Regions from separate parts of the Bacillus sp. PK5-006 genome, predicted to be linked through region 2. Evidence: riboswitches for the same ligand, from Rfam matches in the RefSeq annotation. Region 2 holds a riboswitch; the other holds the start of a gene.
What was found. Region 2 has a riboswitch for S-adenosylmethionine ahead of M1D84_RS01175 (sugar ABC transporter substrate-binding protein). Riboswitches for the same ligand answer to the same signal wherever they lie in the genome.
Positions count from the first base shown of each region.

Region 1: another riboswitch for S-adenosylmethionine. It lies ahead of M1D84_RS11285 (DUF2292 domain-containing protein); the one in region 2 lies ahead of M1D84_RS01175 (sugar ABC transporter substrate-binding protein).

Region 1 is NZ_CP096414.1:2,179,782-2,183,198, forward strand. Features, by position in the region: gene M1D84_RS11275 (inorganic phosphate transporter) at 1-815, opposite strand, end outside; gene M1D84_RS11280 (phosphoadenylyl-sulfate reductase) at 829-1,530, opposite strand; gene M1D84_RS11285 (DUF2292 domain-containing protein) at 1,576-1,680, opposite strand; SAM riboswitch class I at 1,797-1,899, opposite strand; gene pyrE (orotate phosphoribosyltransferase) at 2,067-2,705, opposite strand; gene pyrF (orotidine-5'-phosphate decarboxylase) at 2,713-3,417, opposite strand; gene M1D84_RS11300 (dihydroorotate dehydrogenase) at 3,389-3,417, opposite strand, start outside.
Region 2 is NZ_CP096414.1:242,467-245,883, reverse strand. Features, by position in the region: gene M1D84_RS01180 (sugar ABC transporter ATP-binding protein) at 1-321, opposite strand, end outside; gene M1D84_RS01175 (sugar ABC transporter substrate-binding protein) at 391-1,509, opposite strand; SAM riboswitch class I at 1,680-1,789, opposite strand; gene M1D84_RS01170 (DUF1565 domain-containing protein) at 1,887-3,314, opposite strand.

The DNA.
Region 1 (3,417 bases), 1.8 Mb from region 2:
AGCCCGATAATAGACGAGGAGGTGATTTGCGTAAGTGGAACGGGCAGCCCAAAAATAGAGCTGACGATGACAAGCCCGGCACCGGTACTCGAAAGTAAAATCCCTTCGCCTGTTTGATAGCGGGTAATTTTCTTTCCGTTTGTTTCCAGCACTCTTCTGCCTAGCAAGAGGGCCCCTGCTGCGACGAAGATTCCGCCATAAAGTGTTCCCTGCCCAACTGACAAAACGCCTGAAGCGACGAGCGGGCCGACGGCATTTGCCACATTGTTCATACCGGCTGAAAATGCCTCTAAAAATCCGCTGAGAATTAATACGACAGATAAAATAGCTGTGCCTTTTTTAGACAGCTTCCGTTTAGGGAACATTCTGATGATTTTGACGACAGCAAAGGTAAAAAGAAAGGCGAAAAGCGGGATGATGACCCAAAATGCCACAATCATTAAAATGGATTTCACAAACAAAACTTTATATGCGACTGCTACACCAACTACAGCCCCTACTGTGACCTCACTTGTTGATAAAGGAATCGCCATCAGATTTGCTATGAAAAGTGATAGTGCAGCAGAACCAATGATAATACAAACGATTTCAAGTGTAATGACTGATTCTGGCATAATACCAGAGCTGATCGTTTTGACGACCTCACCGCCGCCAATCACTGAACCTGCTAAAATCCCAACTGCACAAAAACTGAGCGCATAAATGGGCTTTTGAATGGCACCTGATCCATACGCAATGCCCATAGAAGCAGCTGCTCCGCTTGCGCCTATGTTTAAAGCAAAGAATAGACTAAATAAAATTGCGGCGATTTCCATACATTATACTCCCTTACTCATGTAATCCGCACTCTGTCTTTGCTGTGCCTGACCATCTGCCAGAACGAAGATCATCTGCAGTAAATGCTGGCTGTGTACACGGTGCACAGCCGATACTTGGATATCCTTGGTCATGCAGCGGATTATAAGTAAGTTCCTCTCTAGATGCATATCTCCATATGTCCTTCCACGTCCAATGGATGAGCGGACATACTTTCACTGATTTGAATTTTTCATCCTTATTTAAGAAATTCGTCCCTGCTCGTTTTGGTGACTGCTCTCTTCTTAAACCAGAAAGCCATGCTGGATAACCAGATAGGGCTTCTTGCAAAGGAATGACCTTACGCATATGACAGCAGCTTTGAGGATCTGTTTTCCATAATTGATCACCGTGCTGCTCATTTTGCTGTTCAACCGTCAGCTCAGGCGTTTTCAGTACAATATCTAAACCCGGATATCTTTCCTTTACCGCATCAATTGTGTCGTAAGTTTCTTTAAAATGCAGACCTGTATCTAAAAAGACAATTCTCGCATCTTTTTTTACTTTTGCAATCAGATCAATCAGAACGATGCCCTCAATCCCAAAGCTGCACGCATATACAAGCTGGTCACCATAATGACCGTACGCCCATTTCAGTACAGACAGGGCTCCTTTATACAAATCATCCTCTTGAAATGTAATGGACGGCTCTTGCCAATTTTCATAAGTTAACATGATTTCTCCCCTTCCGGAGTACCGCTCATATTGCTATTTTCCGCACTACTTTAATCTAATTTTTTCGTTTTTTTCCACTTGAATCACTTGACCGTCCTGAACAATTAACGTAATTGAACCGAATTTCATATCCCCAATCAGTTCTTGCATATGCTTTACTAAGTCCTCATCCTGATTTTGTTTCACTTCCATCTCCTCTTCCTCCTCACCGTTAAAATAAAAAAACTTTCTTTCAGTCCGAAAGAAAGATGAGGAAGCTCACAATTTCCTTATCTTTCAAAATAGAATCATTTTGCAGGAAGTAGCACCTTGCAAATCGCAGGTTGCCGGGTTTCATCGGGCCAGTCCCTCCACCTCTCTGGATAAGAGTTTCAATTTGTCTTAAATATTAACACAATTCAAACAAAAGTCAACCCGACTTTATTGATAGGATTAGTTTTTATTAAAATTTGAGTCTATTTTACTATTTTTACCCAAATAAAAAAGCCGTGCGGGCAGGCACAGCTTTAAAATTGTTAACGATGGACTTTGACTTTTCAGACCGTTTCTTCCATCCAAGATTCAGAGGAAGGGTCTTGTCTCCAGCGTTTTAGTTTGTTCATCGCAGACGGCTCAATCGCTTTCAGTTCAAGTGCCACGTCTGTCAATGTGTCATAGTCTGTCAGGGTGACATATGGAATATTTTTTTCTTGAAAAGCGGCCGCTGCTTTTGGCAGTCCGTATGTGAAGATTGCGGCAACTCCTAGTACCTCGCAGCCCTCAGCTTGAAGAGCAGCAACCACTTCCAGCACACTGCCTCCTGTGGAGATAAGGTCTTCGACGACGACAACCTTTTGGCCTTTCGATACGGCCCCTTCAATTTGATTTCCTTTGCCGTGTGCTTTCGGCTTACTTCTGACATAACACATCGGGATGTTCAAGCGGTCTGCTGCTAATGCCGCATGCGGAATGCCTGCTGTTGCAGTACCCGCGACAACCTCTGCTCCCTTGAAATGAGTGAGAATCAAATCTTTTAGACCTTCCGCAATGTCGTGTCTGACTTCTGGATATGATAATGTGAGGCGGTTATCACAATAGATCGGTGATTTTATACCGCTCGCCCATGTAAACGGTTCGTCTGGTTTTAATGAGACCGCTTTGATTTGTAATAGATGTTTCGCGATTTTTGATTTCATCTGGCAGTCACTCCCACTCTTTCAAAATTTGATGATAGGCTTCTATTGGTTTATCAGCTTTTGTGATTGATCTCCCGACAACGATTTGTGAAACACCTTGCTCTTTTGCATAGGCAGGTGTCGCCACACGCTTTTGGTCATCGGTTTGATCATTCGGTAAGCGAATCCCTGGCGTTACAGTGAGAAAAGAGGGTGAGATATGTTCATGAAGTGCTTTAGATTCATGAACAGAGCAAACAACACCGTCCAGTCCACTTTCATATGCTAATTGTCCGTACCGGATCACAGTCTCTTGCAGCGGACGGTCAATGAGTAATTCGTTTCTCATCATGTCTTCTGACGTACTAGTCAGCTGGGTCACTGCAATAATGCCCGGACGGCTTTGTCCAGCAGGAGTCCCGCTTTCAAGTCCCTCTAATGCAGCCTGCATCATTCGTTTCCCGCCAGCAGCATGCACATTGACCAAATCAACGCCAAGTGCGGCAAGCCGGTTCATCGCTTTTTGCACCGTTGTTGGAATGTCATGTAATTTTAGATCGAGAAAAATGCGGCAATTTTTTTCTTTCAGCGCATCAAGGATGGCAGGTCCTTCTTGGTAAAACAGCTCCATGCCGACCTTCACAAATAATGGTGTCCCTTCAAAGGGATCTAAAAAGGCAAGCGCGTCCTGCCCTGATGGAAAATCAAGCGCGATGATGGGCAAGTGCTTCAT
Region 2 (3,417 bases):
CTCATGCATCATCATATTCTCACCAACACTTAAGTAGGGAACAAGCGCCGTATCCACTTCTTGGTGGACCGTCTGCACACCATATGAGGATGCATCCTTTGGGGTTTGAATCGATGCCGCCTGGCCATTGATGTGGATGGTCCCGTCGAAGTGGGAATGAGCGCCAGAAAGAACCTTCATTAACGTTGACTTCCCAGCACCATTTGCTCCAATCAGTGCATGGACCGTCCCTTTTTTTAATGTGAAATTCACTTGATCTAACGCTTTGACCCCTGGGAATTCAATTGAAATATTTTTCATACGAACAAGCGGCGCTGTCATAGGTGTCCTCCTTCTCTTGATATCATCTGAAAAACGAAACACCCTCTATGAAAAGAGAGTGCACGTCGCTTATTTTGTATAATGCTTCTTCAAGGTCTTCATCCAATCTTCCTCAAAAGCAGTCGATGAACCGAATCCCTTCACTTCGTCTGCAAGATTGACCATGTTAATGGCTTTTCCTGCTTGCTGAAGCTGCTTTTGCGAGATGAGAGAGGCCTCAAGGTCATAGGAAGATGGTGTTTTCTCACCAGCTATTTTCTTCGCAAGAATCCTCACGTCGACTGCACCGATAAGCTTCGGATCAACCGCGGCTGTGTACTTCCACGTACTGTCCTTCGCCGTCATTTCTTGAAGATCCGCATTTGACACATCAATCCCATAAATCTTCACTTCTGTTCTTCCTGCTTCCTTTAACGCTCTTGCTGCCCCAATGGCAAAGGCATCCCATGTGGCAAAAATAGCGTCCAGCTTGCCCTTTGGATACTTATTCAGCATGGCTGCTACTGCATTTTGCGTTTGAACAGACGTATCAGAGGAGGCAATACCAAAGCGGTCAAGCTCCTTGATCCCTGAATGTTGTTTCAGCGTTTCTTGATAGACCTTATTTCGTCTCACCATTGGCGGGAATCCATCTACCCACAGGTATGCAATATTTGCTTTTCCTTTGAAATCAGACACGAGCGCGTCTAATGATTTTTTTGCTAATTGTTCGTCATCTTGAGACGTCACTGTGACCCCTTTGATGTCCTTCAGCTTAGGATTCGAATCAAATGCTACAACTGGAATGCCTTTCGCTGTGATCTTTTTCACATCAGCGACTGTCGCATCGTCGTCCCCGTGAGAGATGATAAAGCCATCATAATTTTCTTCAAGCGCCTGAGAAATGGCATCATGGAACTTCGCTGTATCTCCATTTGCGGTGTAGACATCCACCGTAAAGCCGAGTGCTTCCCCTTCTGCCTTGGTCCCAGCTAAAAATTGAGCTGTATGATCGTCTCCGCCAATTTTGCGGATGACTTTAATTTTTGCCCCCTGTCCCTTTGCAAATCGCTTCGGTACATTGTCAAAGGAAACCTTTTCGTTCGTATTTGCCTTTGAGCCTGCACTTGATCCGGTGCCGCAGCCTGTTAACAGGACGGTTAATGCCGTTAATAAGACAAGAAATGATGTAAAATGCTTACGCTTCATTGCTGTTCCTCCTCAAGTTGTTTTTATTTTTCACATCGGAAAACTAGGTAAAAAAGTGGAAATACGCCTGTAAAACAGGCATTTGATTCGAAAAAGAGACGAAAAAAAGCCTCTCTTTGAAAGAGAGGCTTGATCACCGTTGCATGAAACATGTATCGGGAAGTCTTCCTCTCTTATCTGTCAAAGCTGTAACAGCTTTGCAGGAATTAGCACCAATTTCTAAAATAGAAACGGTTGCTGGGCGTCATAGGGCCAGTCCCTCTGCCTCTCTTGATAAGAGATCCGTTATGAAATTTGTTTTCGTTGAAATGTCTTCTTTACTTTAATGTGATGTCACATCAATGTCAATGACTTTTTTGAAAATTTATAAAATATCATCAACTTCCGATGATTTTCTTCGCAGGTGATGATTTCTTCAGACGGAAATCATATTTTTTCTCATTCACAAATTGTGGGTTGAGATGTGCTGATCCTTTATCTTGACCGCTTTTAGAGAGATACGTTTTGTAGCCTTCCATCCATTTCCCGCGCCAAATCCACTGTGATGCTTTCGCACCTTTTCGGTCATCATAAACGTTCTTCTGGAAGGTATTCTTTTGGTTCACTTGATAAAAATTCACGACCAAGTAATGCGAGGCACTAGCTGACATGATATTATTCGTGATTCGATTGTTCACTGCTTGATACTGCATTAGCAATTGACCGCCTTCTAAGCCGGCTGTGTCATTTTTGTACAAAATATTATGTGAAATCGTCGTATTGGTTGTACCGCCCCGCTTCTTATCATAGCCGCCAATAGAAATGCCTGTATAACGGTTTAAATATACTTGATTGTGTTCGATGCGGATGTGGTCTGCCATTTTTCCTTTATGTTCGCTTGTGACTTCAATCCCCAGATCATTGTGATGTGAGATGTTATGATCGATCACAATGTCTTTTCCGCCATCAACATAAATTCCGCCAGCGGAGATGTCGCTGCCATAGGCTGGGTTCCCTGCACTCGTAATTTCATATACTTTGTTTCTAGAGACGACCCCATTTCTCACTTGATCATACTTTTTGGAGGGTGCTACGTTCTCAAAACCAATTAAATCAATGCCAATATTATCAGTGTGCCGGACCGTGTTATGTGTCACACGGAACTTTTTGACGTTTCCATTTAGCACAAGCGCTTCACTGAAGCCCAGCTTTAATTTTTCAACGGTATTTCCTTTGATTTCAATGTCTTCAATCGCTGCAGGAGCTTTTGTCCCATAGACAGCAATTCCATGTGCATTTCCATTTTTATGTTTCGTCTGAATGTCATACACTCGGTTATTAAGCAGTTTGACGCCTTTACCGCTTCCTTTGATGAAAATACCAACTGGTGTCAAATCTTCTTGATTCGTCTTAAGATGTCCTACAGTCAGGCCTTTGAGGGTGATGTAGCTTTTTTGATCGATCGTGACAAGTCCTCCATCGGCTTGATTTCCTTTAAGGGAAGCCCCGCTAATTACAGGTTTTTCTTTTCCGTAAGCTTGAAAGACAACGGGCGCTTTCTTTGTTCCTGAATGGCGGACAATCAATTTTTCTTTGTATGTACCGCCTCTCATGTAAATGGTTGCCCCAGCCTTCGCCATACTTGCTGCTTTTTTCAACGTGCGGAAAGGTTTTTGCTTTGTGCCCGGGTTTTTGTCGTTTCCGTTTACCGCTACGTAATAGGCTGTGCTTTGCTTAGCGCCAGCCTCATCTGTCATCGCCTGACAGCCAAAGCTGATCACGGTCATGAATAAAATGAGTAAAATACCTGGTATCGCTCGTTTCATCTTGTTATTGCTCCTTTCTCTTCTCTTCTTCCTTTATCGGTTAAAAAAAAGAGGATTAAAATATGACGATGTCCCTTGCAATGTACTAGTCAAAAGGTGTATG